DNA from 4 places in the Streptomyces sp. NPDC001532 genome. Region 4 is predicted to be linked to each of the others. Evidence: riboswitches for the same ligand, from Rfam matches in the RefSeq annotation. Region 4 holds a riboswitch; each other region holds the start of a gene.

Region 1 (3,791 bases), on a different contig from region 4:
TCTCGGCGCGCTGGGCGACGTACTGCCTTATCGGGTAGGCGAGCGCCACCACCAGCGAGCAGACCACCAGCGCGAGCAGCGCGGCCCGGCCGGTCAGCCGGGAGCGGCGGGCCTGCCGCCGGGTCTGCGAGCGGTAGACGCGGGCGGCGGTCTGCTCGCCGATCAGTCTGATCCTGGTCGCGGTGGAGAACCGGTCCCGGTCCTTCACGGCCATCGTCCCGCCTCCCCGTTCGCCGGCGCGTGTACGTGCGTACGTCCCCGCACACGGTACGGGACCGAGTACGGGGACGTACGTACGACTGGCTGAGCTTTAGCCCTGCCGGGGATCAGCCCTTGAAGCGCGGGAAGGCGCTGCGGCCGGCGTACACCGCGGCGTCGTCGAGGATCTCCTCGATGCGCAGCAGCTGGTTGTACTTGGCGACACGCTCGGAGCGGGCCGGGGCGCCGGTCTTGATCTGGCCGCAGTTGGTGGCGACGGCCAGGTCGGCGATGGTGACGTCCTCGGTCTCGCCGGAGCGGTGCGACATCATGCACTTGAAGCCGTTGCGCTGGGCCAGCTCGACCGCGTCCAGGGTCTCGGTGAGCGAACCGATCTGGTTCACCTTCACCAGCAGGGCGTTGGCGGCGCCGTCCTCGATACCGCGGGCCAGGCGCTCCGGGTTGGTGACGAACAGGTCGTCACCGACGAGCTGGACCTTGTCACCGAGCTTGTCGGTGATGGTCTTCCAGCCGTCCCAGTCGTCCTCGAACAGCGGGTCCTCGATGGAGACCAGCGGGTACGCCTCGACCAGTTCGGCGTAGTACTCCGTCATCTCGGCGGCGGAGCGCTCCTTGCCCTCGAAGACGTAGGAGCCGTCCTTGTAGAACTCGGACGCGGCCACGTCCAGCGCGAGCGCGATCTGCTCGCCCGGGGTGTAGCCGGCCTCCTTGATGGCCTCCAGGATCAGGTCCAGGGCCTCGCGGTTGGAGCCCAGGTTCGGGGCGAAGCCGCCCTCGTCGCCGAGGCCGGTGGCCAGACCCTTGCTCTTCAGGACCTTCTTGAGGGTGTGGTAGACCTCGGTGCCCCAGCGCAGCGCCTCGGAGAAGGACTCCGCGCCGATCGGCGCGATCATGAACTCCTGGATGTCCACGTTGGAGTCGGCGTGCGAGCCGCCGTTCAGGATGTTCATCATCGGCACCGGCAGCAGGTGCGCGTTCGGGCCGCCCAGGTAACGGAACAGCGGCAGGTCGCTGGCCTCGGAGGCGGCGTGGGCGACGGCCAGGGAGACGCCGAGGATGGCGTTGGCGCCGAGCGAGCCCTTGTTGTCGGTGGCGTCCAGGTCGAACATGGCCTGGTCGATCAGGCGCTGCTCGGTGGCGTCGTAGCCGACCAGCTCCGGGCCGATCTGCTCGATGACGGCCAGGACGGCCTTCTCGACACCCTTGCCCTGGTAGCGGTTGGGGTCGCCGTCACGGAGCTCGATGGCCTCGAAGGCGCCCGTGGAGGCACCGGACGGAACGGCGGCACGACCCGTGCTGCCGTCGTCGAGGCCGACCTCGACCTCGACCGTGGGGTTGCCTCGGGAGTCCAGGATTTCCCGGGCTACGACGACGTCGATGGACGGCACGAGCATCTCCTTCTTCAATGTGACGCGGTGGGCAGGCCGCGGGTGTGGCTCTGCGAGACGAGCCTAACCGGCTCCGGGCGATCGGCCAGCCGACCGACCACCCCGTGGACGGAACCGAGAGTAAATTGTTTCCGAACGGAACAAAGACGGTTTCGCAAAACCCACGGCAGAAAGAGCGAACCCCGCCCCGGTGCGTACGGGGGAACGCGCACCGGGGCGGGGAGTCTGCGGGCCTCTCCTGGCGGAGGTGCCGCCGCTGCCTACTTGAGGTGCAGCTGCTGGCCCGGGTAGATGACGTCGGCGTCGTCGACGATGTCCTTGTTCAGGTCGAACAGCTTCTGCCAGCCGCCCGCGACGTCGTGCTCCTCGGCGATCGAGCTGAGGGTGTCGCCCTTGACCACCTTGTACTCGCCGTCGCCCTTCTCGACCTTCTTGCCGGTCGGGGTGGTGACGGTCTTCTCGGCGGCCGGACGCTCGGCGGAGCGGGAGGCGCTCTGCTCCTCGGTCTCGCGCTCGGTGGTGGCGGTGTCACCGGCCGAGGAGGAAGGGGTGGAGGAGGAGGCGCTGCCGCCACCGTACGGGGTGTTCGACAGGCCGGTGCCGCAGACCGGCCAGGCGCCCTTGCCCTGGCCCGCGAGGACCTTCTCGGCGACGGTGATCTGCTGCTCCTTGGAGGCCTGGTCGGCCGTGGCGGCGTACTGCGTGCCGCCGTACGCGGCCCAGGTGGAGGCGGAGAACTGCAGACCGCCGTAGTAGCCGTTGCCGGTGTTGATGGACCAGTTGCCGCCGGACTCGCACTGGGCGACGGCGTCCCACTCGGAGGCGGTGGCGGCGGAGGCGTTGCCGGCGGCCATCAGCGGGGCGGCGACGGCGGCACCGGTCACACCGGCGATGGCGATGGCGCGGGTGGCCTTGGACGGACGGCGGTGCTTGCCCTTGGCGGAAAACAGCATCGATCGATCCCCTCACCGACGCCTGCGAGGTGAGCTGTCGGGTTCGGGCCGGTTGAGTTGCCCGGCCGCAGTCTCTTGCGAGCTGCGGCTTCACCCCAAGCCGGCTCCGGCAGCGAACTGCCGGGACCGGCACTTACCTTGGGTCCCCCGCTCCTGCCTACGGCGCTTGACGCGACGACTGTTCCCGGACGGCCGCTGGCAGGATTCGGCGTTGCGGCAGCCGGGGCTCGCGGTGACGAGCGGCCTTGACCGTAGACACGCGATCCGCGGAATTTCAAAGACGATCAGGGCTTCTGAGACCTATATCTCACCGCTGCCAATTCGGACATTAAGCCCGAACCGTGACGCGAACTCCAGCTACTTTTCGCCCGGTTCGACCCCTACTTCAAGGGTCTGACCGGGAACGATGAGGTCGGGGTCGTCGCCGACGGTGTCCTTGTTCTCGGTGTAGAGCGCGGACCATCCGCCCTGGAGGTCAAGGGAGTCGGCGATGCCCCAGAGGCTGTCGCCGGCGCGGACCGTGTAGGAGCCGTCGGCCGCGTCACGCGCGGCGGTGGTGTCCCGCGAGGCGTGCCGGCCGGAGGAGTCGGCCGTACGGCTGTCCGCGGCCTCCTCGTCGGCGCTGTCGCCGCGGTGGCGGCCGGAGCCGGTGGAGCCGGATTCGACGGCGTCCGAAGAGAGGTCGTTCTGGCCGGACTTGTCCGACTCGTCGTTCTTGGTGGTGGCGGTGAGGGAGCTGTCACCCTCCTGGGAGTCGCCGCTCCCGTCCTTGCCGGAACCTTCCGCCTCACCGTCCGAGCCGGACCCCGAGGACGGGGACGACGACGCGGAACCGGAGGATCCGGAATCACCGGAGGCGTCCGAGCCGCCGGAGGTACCGGACTTACCGGAACCTTCAGAGCTTTCCGCCTTACCGGTGCTTCCGGTCGAAACGGAGGAGTCGGACAAGCCGGACTCGGGCTTCGAGGAGGCGTCCGGGGTCGCCGAGGCGCCCGACGCCGCGTCAGCCGCGAGGCCGGTGTCGACGCCCGCCGGTGCGGAGTCGTCGTCCAGGCCGCCGAGCAGGCCGCAGGTGGGCCAGGCGCCGACACCCTGGTCGGCGAGGATCCTCTCGGCGACGGCTATCTGCTGCGAACGGCTGGCCACGTCGGGGCTCTCGGCGTAGTCCAGGCCGCCGTACTCCACCCAGTTGTCCTGGGAGATCTGCAGACCGCCGTAGTAACCGTTGCCG
Region 2 (3,791 bases), on a different contig from region 4:
GCCGGGCGGCGCGGCTTCGCCATTCCCCCGCATTCCCCGTATCTCCCGAAAAACTTATGGGGCGCCGCGGCGCCGGCCGACGCGGAATTCCAGGCGCGCCAACCACGCGAGAGAACTTTTCCGGGCACGCGGAAGCGGCCCGACGGGAGAATTCCCGGCGTGCCGATAAAAGGGCAGGACGAATACCAGGCCGCTTGATATCTGCTCTTTGTATACGGTGCCCGTGTTAATGCCGCAGGCCCGACATGTTTACGGCATGTTGCGAGTTCCTCACACGCTCCGGCCGTTCGGCGGCCGAGCCCGGGCGGAACCGCAGCCGGTGCGCGGCGAGGGAGCGCTCGGTGTGCAGGGCGGTGAGCGCCCGGGCCCGCTCGCTGTCCCCGCGCGCCACCGCGTCCACGATCGCGCCGTGCTCGGCCCAGGCCTCCGCGGGGCCGGCCGACGCCTCCACCGCGTACATCCAGGCGATCTTGTGCCGCAGCTGGGTGAGCATCGAGGTCAGGGCGGGGCTGCCGGAGGCCTGGGCCAGCGTCTCGTGGAACCAGCCGCCCAGAGAGCGCAGATCGTCACTGTGGCCCCGGCGGGCCCGCTCCTGGCCCAGCCGGACCAGTCCGCGCAGCACCTTCAGATGCGCCTCGGTGCGCCGCTGCGCCGCGCGGGAGGCACCCAGCGGCTCCAGCAGCAGTCGCATCTCCAGCAGGTCGGAGGCCTCCTGCTCGGTGGGTTCGGCGACGCACGCGCCCGCGTGCCGCCGGGTCACCACGAACCCCTCCGCCTCCAGCGTGCGCAGGGCCTCCCGGACGGGCACGCGCGAGACGCCGTAGCGGCGGGCGAGCAGTTCCTCGGTGAGCCGGCTGCCGCGCTCGTAGACACCCGCGACGATGTCGTCCCGGATCGCCGTGCAGACCGAGTGCGCCGGAATACGCATGACCGACCTCCGCCTTAATCCCCGTGAAACGTCGCTGATTGACGTGTGTTCAGTGACTCTATTGCAATGAGCCGCAATTTCCGATGGCGGGCCGGAATCCATGGATATTTTTTGGACAGCGGGGCGTCCGAAACACCGAAAGCCCCGGCCGGGGCCGGGGCTTCGGGAAGGCTTGTGGAGCGGTGGCGGGCCGCCGTCAGATGCGCACGCCGTGCGCGCGCAGATAGGCGACCGGGTCGATGTCCGAGCCGTACTCCGCGCTGGTGCGGGCCTCGAAGTGCAGATGCGCGCCGGTGACGTTGCCGGTGGCGCCGGACAGGGCGATCTGCTGGCCCGGGGTCACCGTCTGGCCGACGGACACCCCGATGGAGGACAGGTGGCCGTACTGGGTGTACGTGCCGTCGTGCATCCGGATCACCACCTGGTTGCCGTACGCCCCGCCCCAGCCGGCCTCGACGACCGTGCCGGCGCCGACCGCGTGGACGGAGGTGCCGCTCGCGGCGTGGAAGTCGACGCCGGTGTGGCTGCCGGAGGACCACAGGGCGCCGCCGGACTGGTAGCCGGTGGAGACGTAGGAGCCGGCGATCGGCAGCACGAAGGTGTTGAGGCGCTTGCGCTCGGCCTCACGGGCGGCGCGCTCCTCGGCCGCGCGGGCCTTGACGACCGCCTGCTCGGCCCGCTCGGCGGCGGCGGCCTCGGCCTCGCGCTCGGCGGCGGCCTGCTCGGCGGCCTGCTGCTGGGCGGCGGCCTGGGCGTCGATCTGCTGGGCGACCGTGTCGCCGATGGTGATCACCGGCAGCAGGCCGGTCTGCTCGGCGGCCGGCTCGGCGGCGAGCGAGGGGCCCGCCAGGGTACCGATGACACCGGTGGTGGTGAGCGCCGCGACACCCGCGGCGCGGGCGGTGGTGCGGTGCATCCGGCTGGGACGACGGTGCTTCCCGGTGGCGCGCGTGAACGCCATGAAGTGGCTGGTCCTTTCCTTCCCTCTCGCCTACCGGGTTAGCTGACGGGTTCGGAGCAGGAAGGTCTCCTACGGACTTCCTCGCGACCGCGCGGGCGTCCGATTCACCCCAGGGACTTATGGGTTGGGTCCCCGGCTCCCCTGGCTCGCGCCGTACGGGGACTCGGCGATGACTGTCCGGTGCCGCGGGTGCGGCGCACTGCCTGACGAACAGCCCGGATGACGCTAAGCGGGCGCACTTTCAATTCCCAAACCGATCCGGGCTTTTGTAGCGCATGCCACAGGTCAGACAGGCAGCCTCTCCCTCAATTCGGACATCAAGGGGCCCTGGTGACGCATCGGTCACCAGGGCCCCTCGACATCCGCTCGGCTGCCGCCTCGTCTACTCGGCCGTCACGACGGTGACTTCGCCGATGCCAAGAGCCTCGACGGGCTCCTTGATCTGCGCCGCGTCACCGACCAGGACCGTCACCAGACGGTCCACCGGGAAGGCGTTGACGACCGCGGCGGTGGCCTCGACCGTGCCGGTCGCCGCCAGCTGCCGGTACAGCGTCGCCTGGTAGTCGTCCGGCAGGTGCTGCTCGACCTGGTCGGCCAGCGTGCTCGCCACGGCCGCCGCCGTCTCGTACTTCAGCGGCGCCACACCGACCAGGTTCTGCACGGCGACGTCCCGCTCGGCGTCGGTCAGGCCGCCCTCCGCGAGCTTGCGCAGCACCGCCCACAGGTCCTCCAGCGCCGGACCGGTGTTCGGGGTGTCCACGGAGCCGCTGATGGCCAGCAGCGAGGCGCCGGTGCCGTCCGGGGCGGACCGCAGGACCTGCCCGAACGACCGCACGCCGTAGGTGTAGCCCTTCTCCTCGCGCAGGACACGGTCCAGGCGGGAGGTGAGGGTGCCGCCGAGGCAGTAGGTGCCGAGCACCTGGGCGGGCCAGACACGGTCGTGCCGGTCGGCGCCGACACGGCCGATGAGCAGCTGGGTCTGGACCGCGCCGGGACGGTCGACGATGACCACGCGGCCGGTGTCGTCGGCGGTGACCGGCGGCACCGGGCGGGGCTCGGCCGAGGAGCCCGTCCAGGCGCCCAGGGTCTCGCCGAGCAGGGCGTCCAGGTCGATGCCGGTGAGGTCGCCGACCACCACGGCGGTGGCCGTGCCCGGGCGGACGTGCCGCTCGTAGAAGCCGCGGACGGCCGCCGCGTCGATCTTCGCGACCGTCTCCTCGGTGCCCTGGCGGGGGCGCGACATGCGCGACGAGGCCGGGAACAGCTCCCTGGACAGTTCCTTGGCGGCGCGCCGCGCGGGGTTGGCCAGCTCGTGCGGGATCTCGTCCAGCCGGTTGCGGACCAGCCGCTCGACCTCGCTGTCGGCGAAGGCGGGCGCGCGCAGCGCGTCGGCGAGCAGGCCGAGGCCCTTCTCCAGCCGGGAGGCCGGGACCTCCAGGCTCAGCCGGACGCCCGGGTGGTCGGCGTGCGCGTCCAGGGTGGCACCGGCGCGCTCCAGCTCGGCGGCGAAGTCCTCGGCGGAGTGCTTGTCGGTGCCCTCGGAGAAGGCCCGCGCCATGATCGTGGCGACGCCGTCCAGGCCGGCCGGCTCGGCGTCCAGCGGGGCGTCCAGCAGCACCTCGACGGCGACGACCTGCTGGCCGGGGCGGTGGCAGCGCAGGACCGTCAGGCCGTTGTCGAGGGTGGCGCGGGTGGGCGCCGGGAACGCCCAGGGCTTGGCGTCGCCCGGGTGCGGCTGCGGGTGGAAGTCCATCGTGGCGAGCTCGGTCACTTGGCCGCCTCCTCGTTGTCGTCGGCGGCTTCCACGGTCGCCGCGGATTCGGGGTCCTGGGTGCCCTCGACGTCCTCGGGCTGCTCGGGGCTGATCGGCTCGTAGACGAGCACCGCGCGGTTGTCGGGCCG
Region 3 (3,791 bases), on a different contig from region 4:
GCCCGGCCCTCAGTGCTCGCCACCCGGCGTCCGGCGTCAGACGCCCGGCCCTCAGTGCCCGCCGCCGGGCCTCCTGCCCCGACGCTCGTACCCCAGTGGCTGGCCTTCATCGCCCGCCGCCCGCCGCCCGCCGCCCGCCGCCCGCCGCCCGGCGTCCGGCCTCCGCCGCTTGGCCTCCGGCGCCCAGCGCCGGGCCTTCAGCGCCGCCCTTCATCGCCCGCCGCCGGGCGCCCGGCCCCCGAGGCCCGGCGCCAGTTGCGCGCCCTTGAGCGCCCGGTGCCCAACGCTCGGCCCTCAGCGCCAGCTGCCCGGCCGCCGGCGCGCGCGCCGTCCGGCCCTCAGCGCCCGACGCCCGGCCCCCGAGGCCCAGCGCCAGCTGCCCGACCTCGAGCACCCAGCCCTCTACGCCCTGCGCAGGCTGCCCGGCCCTGAGCGCCGGGCCTTCAGCCCTCGGCCCCCGAGGCCCAGCGCCAGCTGCCCGACCTCCAGCGCCTGGCGCCCAACCCTCTACGCCCGGCGCCAGCTGCCCGGCCCTCAGTGCCCGCCGCCGGCTGCCCGCCGTCCCGCTTCCGCCACCCCGGATCAGCCCGCCGCCCCGGCTCAGGCCGGTCGTACCACGCTGTGGATCGACGACTCGCCGTCGTAGTAGATCGATTCCTCGCGTACGTACGCCCCGGGCTTCGGCGCGTGGATCATCATTCCGTTGCCGATGTAGATGCCGACGTGGGTGATGTCGTCGTAGAAGAAGACGAGGTCGCCGGGCTGGGCGGCGGCGACGGAGACCGTGGTGCCGGCGTTCACCTGGTCGTAGGTGGTGCGGGGGAGGGTGACGCCGGCGGCCTTCCAGGCGGCCTGGGTGAGGCCGGAGCAGTCGTAGGAGTCGGGCCCGGTGGCGCCCCAGACGTAGGGCTTGCCGATCTGCGCGCGGGAGAAGGCGAGCGCCTTCTCGGCCTTGGCGGCGTACGTGGAGTCGGTGGCGGTGGAGGTGTCCCCGGTGCTCTCCTGCTGAGGGGCCTGCTCCTGCGCGGTCTCCTGCGCGGCGGCCTCCTCCTGCTGCCGCTGCTCCTCCGCCTCGGCCTGCTGCCGCGCGAGCTCGGCGGCCTTGCGGGCGGCCTCCTCCTGCTTGCGCTTCTCGATCGCCGCGAGCCGCGCCTTCTCCTCCGCGGTCAGCTGCGACAGCAGCTCCCGCGCGGTGGACAGCTTCTTCTGGACGGTCGCCTTGGCCGTCCTGAGGTCGGTCTGCGAGTCGGTGAGCGTCTGGAGGCTCTCGGTGGCCTCGCGACGCTTCTCCATCGTCTCGGTCTGCTGAGCGAAGTAGTCGTCGACCGCTTCCTTCTGACGGCTGGTCAGTCGGCCCATCAGCTGAGTCTGGTCGAAGTAGTCCTGCGGGGTGTCCGCGAGCAGGAAGGTCGCGGTGTCGGGGGCGGCGGCCCCGGTGCGGTACTGGGCCGCGGCGTACGAGCCCAGTTCGGCGCGTGCCTCGTTGAGCTTCTGTGCGCGCTCGGCGACGTCGTCCAGGAGGGTGTCGACGCGCTTGCGCTGCTTGGTGGTCCGCTCCTTGGCCGCGTTGTACTTCTCGGTCGCCGACTCCGCCTGGCGGTAGAGATCGTCGACCTTCTTCTCGACCTCCTCCAGGCTCGGCTTGTCGTCGGTCGAGGGAGCGGCGTCGGCGGTCTGCGAGAGCAGGGCCACGGAGGTGAGGGCCGCGGTGGCGAGGGCGGGGGTGCGTATGCCTGCCACGCGCGCGGTGGGACGCGACTTGCGGTGCGACGCCAAGGGAGGCGACTCCTTCCATCGGCCGCCTACCGGGTTAGCTGTCGGGTTCGGGCGGGTCGTTAGGAAGGGTTGCCCTACGGTCCGCTCCCCGGAGGGAGGGGCCGATTCACCCCAGAGTTCGGTGGGTCCCCGGCTCCGGGCCCGGTGTGGGCGCGCAGGACTCGGCGGAGGCCGTACGGTCCGGCGGGGTTCGCCGGTGGGGGTCGTACGGCCTGCCCGGCACGGTAGCCAACTCGTGTGCCGACTGTGAAGGTTGGTGGGTGATATGCCCGATACATTTTCGTGACCTTCCGGTCGGGGTCGCTCGCCGTCGTCGATCCGGAGCGCTGCGTGGCGGGTTGGCCTTGTAATCGTGTGGACGCGAGCCGTGACGAGAGGCATTCCCAAGATCATCGGTGAGGTGTGACGGGGATGTCTTCCGGGTGGCCCTCGGTTGTCAGTGGGGCGCCCTAGACTCGGAGAGCGATGAGCAGCCTCTTTGACGACAGCTTCCTGGCGGACCTCCAGGCCCCGCGGGCCCACGCGGAGGAGCCCCCGCCGCCGCCCGAGGACGATCACGTACCGGAGTCGATCCCGGACGATCTGTTCGGCGGGAAGTTCGACCTGCCACCGGACCGGGACGCCCACTACCGCGACGGCGCCCCGCGCCCCGTGGTCGACCCGGCCGTGCTCCTGGAGGGGCTGAACGAGAACCAGCGCGCCGCCGTCGTCCACTCCGGCACCCCGCTGCTCATCGTGGCCGGCGCCGGCTCCGGCAAGACCCGCGTGCTCACCCACCGCATCGCCCACCTGCTGGGCGAGCGGGGCGTGCACCCCGGGCAGATCCTCGCGATCACCTTCACCAACAAGGCCGCGGGCGAGATGAAGGAGCGCGTCGAGCAGCTCGTCGGCCCGCGCGCCAACGCCATGTGGGTGATGACCTTCCACAGCGCGTGCGTCCGCATCCTGCGCCGCGAGAGCAAGAAGCTCGGCTTCACCTCGTCGTTCTCGATCTACGACGCCGCCGACTCCAAGCGCCTGATGGCCCTGGTCTGCCGCGATCTCGAGCTGGACCCCAAGCGTTTCCCGCCGAAGTCCTTCAGCGCCAAGATCAGCAACCTGAAGAACGAGCTGATCGACGAGGAGGACTTCGCCGCCCAGGCCACCGACGGCTTCGAGAAGACCCTCGCCCAGGCCTACGCCATGTACCAGTCGCGCCTGCGCGAGGCGAACGCGCTGGACTTCGACGACCTGATCATGACGACGGTCAACCTGCTGCGCGCCTTCCCGGACGTCGCCGAGCACTACCGCCGCCGCTTCCGCCACGTGCTGGTCGACGAGTACCAGGACACCAACCACGCCCAGTACGCCCTGGTCCGCGAGCTGGTCGGCACCTCCGAGCACCCGGTGGACGTACCGCCCAGCGAGGACGACCTGGCTCCCGCCGAGCTGTGCGTCGTGGGTGACGCCGACCAGTCGATCTACGCCTTCCGCGGCGCGACGATCCGCAACATCCTCCAGTTCGAGGAGGACTACCCGAACGCGACGACGATCCTGCTGGAGCAGAACTACCGCTCCACCCAGACGATCCTCTCCGCTGCCAACGCGGTCATCGAGCGCAACGAGTCCCGCCGCCCCAAGAACCTGTGGACCAACGCGGGCGCGGGCGCGCGCATCACCGGCTACGTCGCCGACACCGAGCACGACGAGGCTCAGTTCGTCGCCGACGAGATAGACCGCCTCACGGACGCGGGTGACGCGAAGGCCGGCGACGTCGCCGTCTTCTACCGGACGAACGCCCAGTCCCGTGTCTTCGAAGAGGTCTTCATCCGCGTCGGTCTGCCCTACAAGGTCGTCGGCGGCGTCCGCTTCTACGAGCGCAAGGAGGTCCGGGACGTCCTGGCCTACCTGCGTGTCCTGTCCAACCCCGAGGACTCGGTCCCGCTGCGTCGCATCCTGAACGTGCCCAAGCGCGGCATCGGCGACCGCGCCGAGGCGATGATCGACGCCCTGTCCCAACGGGAGAAGATCAGCTT
Region 4 (3,791 bases):
ATCGGCTGGGTCGGGCACGGGGCACTCGGCGCTTCGGGCCCGGTGCCGCGTCTGTACCGCCCCATCCTGGCCAATCGCTCCGCGGAGCCCGTGCCCCGGGCCGCCGGCCGCGGACGACGGACCATGCCGAGCAGCTGAATACGGGCTGATTTCCGCAGGTCAGAGGCGCTGGACGGAAACCCTGGCGCGAATGGTCCCGCGGATGGCGTATGCTGGTTTCACCGACGCGGGGTGGAGCAGCTCGGTAGCTCGCTGGGCTCATAACCCAGAGGTCGCAGGTTCAAATCCTGTCCCCGCTACTGAAGACTCAGGGCCGGAACCCATGAAGATGGGTTCCGGCCCTGAGTGTTTTCCCGTGAGTGCTTTCCCCTGCGTGTCTGCCCCCGGTGTGTTCTCCCCCGGTCGGCCCTTCCGGCTCGCCGCCCGCAGCCGCTCCGGCGACTCTGGACGGGCGAGGCGGTGCGAGGCGGTGGCGGACGATCTCAGGGACCCGGCGGGACCGGCGGACCCATGGGGCTCGTGGGACTGGCGGGAGACGAGTGGTGCGGGAGACAAGTGGTGCGGTCCGAAGACCTCGGCCCCGGCCCCGGCCCTGGCCCCGGCGGCGTGCCCGCGTCCGCACACACGCCCACGCCTACGCCCACGCCCGTGCCGTCCGGCCCTGACGAGGAACGGCGGATCTCGTACGCGCGGACCCTGGTCCGCACCCTGCCCATGCTCCTCGTCGTCCTCGGCGGCTGCTACGACTACTTCACCCCCGAGAACTACACCGCCGCCCCGCTCTTCGTCGCCGCGCCACTGATCGCCGCCCCGCTGCTCTCCCGGCGGGCCACCGTCCTCACCGGGATCGCGGCGCTCGCCGTCGTCCTCGTGGTGCACATCCGGTACGGCATCGCCCTGCGCGTCGACGCGATCACCGAGACGGTCACCGTGGCGGTCGTCTCCGTCCTCGCCGTGGTCGTCAACTGCCTCGTCGGCCGCGGCCACGCCCGGCTCGCCACCGCCCGTGAGATCGCCGAGGCGGCGCAGCGCGCGGTGCTGCCGGAGCCCGCGGCACGCATCGGCGGCTACGAGATCGCCGCGCGCTACGAGGCCGCGCAGGCGGACGCCTCCATCGGCGGCGACCTCTACGCCGTGCAGGACAGCCCGTACGGGGTGCGGCTGGTGGTCGGGGACGTGCGGGGCAAGGGGATGGGCGCGGTGGCCGCCGTCGCCGTGGTGATCGGCGCGTTCCGTGAGGCCGCCGAGCACGAGGGGACGCTGGAGGCGGTCGCCCAGCGGCTGGAGCACGCGCTGGCCCGCGAGGGCACCCGGCGCGACGGCATCGACGCCTTCGAGGGGTTCACCACCGCCGTACTGGCCGAGATCCCGCACGGCGACGGCGTCGTACGGATCCTCAACCGCGGCCATCCGCCGCCGCTGCTGCTGCACGCCGACGGCCGGCTGCGGCCGCTGCCGGCCCGGAACCCCGCGCTGCCGCTCGGCATGGGCGAGCTGGGCGTCTGGCCGGACCGCGCGGACGAGGCCGGCTTTCCGGGCGGGAGCACGCTGCTGCTCCACACCGACGGGCTGTCCGAAGCCCGCGACGCGCGCGGCGAGTTCTACGACCCGTCGCGGCGGCTGGCCGGGCGGACCTTCGGCGGGCCGGGCGAGCTGCTGTCGATCTTGGCCGAAGATGTGCGGTGGCACTCCGGCGGCAGGCTGACGGACGACATGGCGCTGCTGGCCGTACGGCGGCCCCGACCGCCGTCACCAGGAGTAAGTGAGCAACCCCACTCCGCATAACATCTGAGACACCATCAAAAGAAAGAACGCTGCTGAGCGCTGGTCAACTCGCCCGTTTTTCGCCGGTCATGGGTCGAACGTCCGCCCGGAGAACCGTAATGATCAAGCGGAACGGCTTGGAATTCAGGCCCCGGTTCTATTAACGTCCGATAACGCAGCGCGGTCGTCCCAGCCGTCACAAGAGGCGGCTCCGTGCGCACGCGCCGAATCCCGTAGGGAACCGGGGAACCACCACCTTGGGGTGAATCGCTCGTGGCCAGTCGTGTTCACACGGCTGATTTACGCGCGTAGGAGACCTTCCTGCTCCGAACCCGTCAGCTAACCCGGTAGGCGAGAAGGAAGGAAAGGAGTACGCCCACGTGGCGTCCAACCGGCCTGCCCCCGGGGCCCCGTTCGTGCCCGGCCAGCGCACTGTCGATCCCGCCGACACCTTCGTCTACGGCGGTCAGCGCACCGAAGAGGGCCCCTGGGAGGAGTGGAATCCGACCAAGGAATCCATTCGCCCCGTACGCGGCCGGCACCGCGTCGCCAAGCAGCGCGGCGGCGGACTCGCCCGCAGCTCCACCGTTCTCGGCGTCGGTGTCATAGCCGCCGTCGGCGCGGGCGGCATGGCCACCGCGCAGACCGGCAAGCCGCCGGTGTCCATCTCGATGCCCGACCTGCCGAACGTCGGCTCGCTCATCTCCGACGAGCCCGAGCCCGAGGCCGAGACCACCGCCACCCCGCTCAGCAGCGTCGGCGTCACCGAGACCGAGACCGCGCAGGGCACCACCGACGCCGGCGAGGCACTGCGCGCCCGCATCATGGCGCAGGCCGAGCAGCAGCAGGACCAGGTCGAGTCCAAGGCCGCCGCGGAAGCGCTGGCCGCCGCCGAGAAGGCCGCCGCCGAGGCGGCCGCCAAGGCGGAGAAGGAAGCCGAGGCCGAGGCCGCCGCCGCGAAGAAGGCGGCCGAGGAGGAGGCCCGCAAGAAGGCCGAGGCCGAGCGCCTGGCCGAGCTGGCCAAGCAGTTCACGCTGCCGACCTCCTCGTACACCCTGACCTCCACCTACGGTCAGGCCGGCTCGATGTGGTCCTCCGGCTACCACACCGGCCTGGACTTCGCCGCGCCCACCGGCACCCTCATCAAGGCGGTGCACACCGGCACCATCACCCAGGCCGGCTGGGACGGGTCGTACGGCTACAAGACCGTCCTGACCCTGGACGACGGCACCGAGATCCTCTACGCCCACCAGTCGTCGATCAACGTCAGCGTGGGCCAGAAGGTCAACACCGGTGACGTCATCGGCCGCGTGGGCGCGACCGGCAACGTGACCGGCCCGCACCTGCACCTGGAGGTGCACACCGGCGACGGCGGCGCGCTGGACCCGATGGCCTGGCTCCAGAGCAAGGGCCTCACCCCCTGAGCCCACGCTCACGCTGAACCCCGGCGGTCCTGACGACAACCCCCCGACGTCAGGGCTGCCGGTTCACGGAATACGCGCTTCCCCGTGCCGTGTTGTCACTCGGCATGACTTCTCTGCGCAAGCTCGGCTCCTCCGACCTGGAGGTCTTCCCCCTCTCCCTCGGCGGCAACGTCTTCGGCTGGACCGCGGACCGGGACCGCTCCTTCGCCGTCCTCGACGCCTACGCCGCCGCGGGCGGCAACTTCGTCGACACCGCCGACTCCTACTCGGCCTGGATCGAGGGCAACTCCGGCGGCGAGTCCGAGACGATCATCGGCGAGTGGGTCAAGGCCCGGGGGAACCGCTCCGAGGTGGTCATCGCGACCAAGGTCAGCCAGCACCCCGAGTACCCGGGCCTGAGCGCGGTGAACATCAAGGCCGCGGCCGACGCCTCACTGCGACGCCTCGGCACCGACCACATCGACCTCTACTACACCCACTTCGACCAGCCCGACGTGCCGGTCGAGGAGATCGTCGGCGCGCTCGACGAACTGGTGGAGGCGGGCAAGGTCCGGTACATCGCCGCCTCCAACATCTCCCCCCAGCGGCTGCGGGAGTCCCTGG

Evidence for each region. Region 4 has a riboswitch for cyclic di-AMP ahead of ABT232_RS34430 (M23 family metallopeptidase). Riboswitches for the same ligand answer to the same signal wherever they lie in the genome.
Region 1: another riboswitch for cyclic di-AMP. It lies ahead of ABT232_RS02875 (transglycosylase family protein); the one in region 4 lies ahead of ABT232_RS34430 (M23 family metallopeptidase).
Region 2: another riboswitch for cyclic di-AMP. It lies ahead of ABT232_RS09545 (M23 family metallopeptidase); the one in region 4 lies ahead of ABT232_RS34430 (M23 family metallopeptidase).
Region 3: another riboswitch for cyclic di-AMP. It lies ahead of ABT232_RS30810 (C40 family peptidase); the one in region 4 lies ahead of ABT232_RS34430 (M23 family metallopeptidase).

The regions. Positions count from the first base shown of each region.
Region 1 covers NZ_JBEPAL010000002.1:49,464-53,254, forward strand. The annotation lists gene ABT232_RS02865 (FtsB family cell division protein) at 1-214, opposite strand, end outside; gene eno (phosphopyruvate hydratase) at 327-1,607, opposite strand; gene ABT232_RS02875 (transglycosylase family protein) at 1,868-2,560, opposite strand; cyclic di-AMP (ydaO/yuaA leader) riboswitch at 2,565-2,735, opposite strand; gene ABT232_RS02880 (transglycosylase family protein) at 2,918-3,791, opposite strand, start outside.
Region 2 covers NZ_JBEPAL010000007.1:113,217-117,007, reverse strand. The annotation lists gene ABT232_RS09550 (GntR family transcriptional regulator) at 227-928, opposite strand; gene ABT232_RS09545 (M23 family metallopeptidase) at 1,125-1,889, opposite strand; cyclic di-AMP (ydaO/yuaA leader) riboswitch at 1,902-2,068, opposite strand; gene ABT232_RS09540 (M16 family metallopeptidase) at 2,272-3,660, opposite strand; gene ABT232_RS09535 (M16 family metallopeptidase) at 3,657-3,791, opposite strand, start outside.
Region 3 covers NZ_JBEPAL010000043.1:69,359-73,149, reverse strand. The annotation lists gene ABT232_RS30810 (C40 family peptidase) at 601-1,776, opposite strand; cyclic di-AMP (ydaO/yuaA leader) riboswitch at 1,784-1,939, opposite strand; gene pcrA (DNA helicase PcrA) at 2,242-3,791, shown strand, end outside.
Region 4 covers NZ_JBEPAL010000057.1:8,976-12,766, reverse strand. The annotation lists tRNA gene ABT232_RS34440 (tRNA-Met) at 226-299, shown strand; gene ABT232_RS34435 (PP2C family protein-serine/threonine phosphatase) at 556-1,785, shown strand; cyclic di-AMP (ydaO/yuaA leader) riboswitch at 1,977-2,133, shown strand; gene ABT232_RS34430 (M23 family metallopeptidase) at 2,145-3,188, shown strand; gene ABT232_RS34425 (aldo/keto reductase) at 3,293-3,791, shown strand, end outside.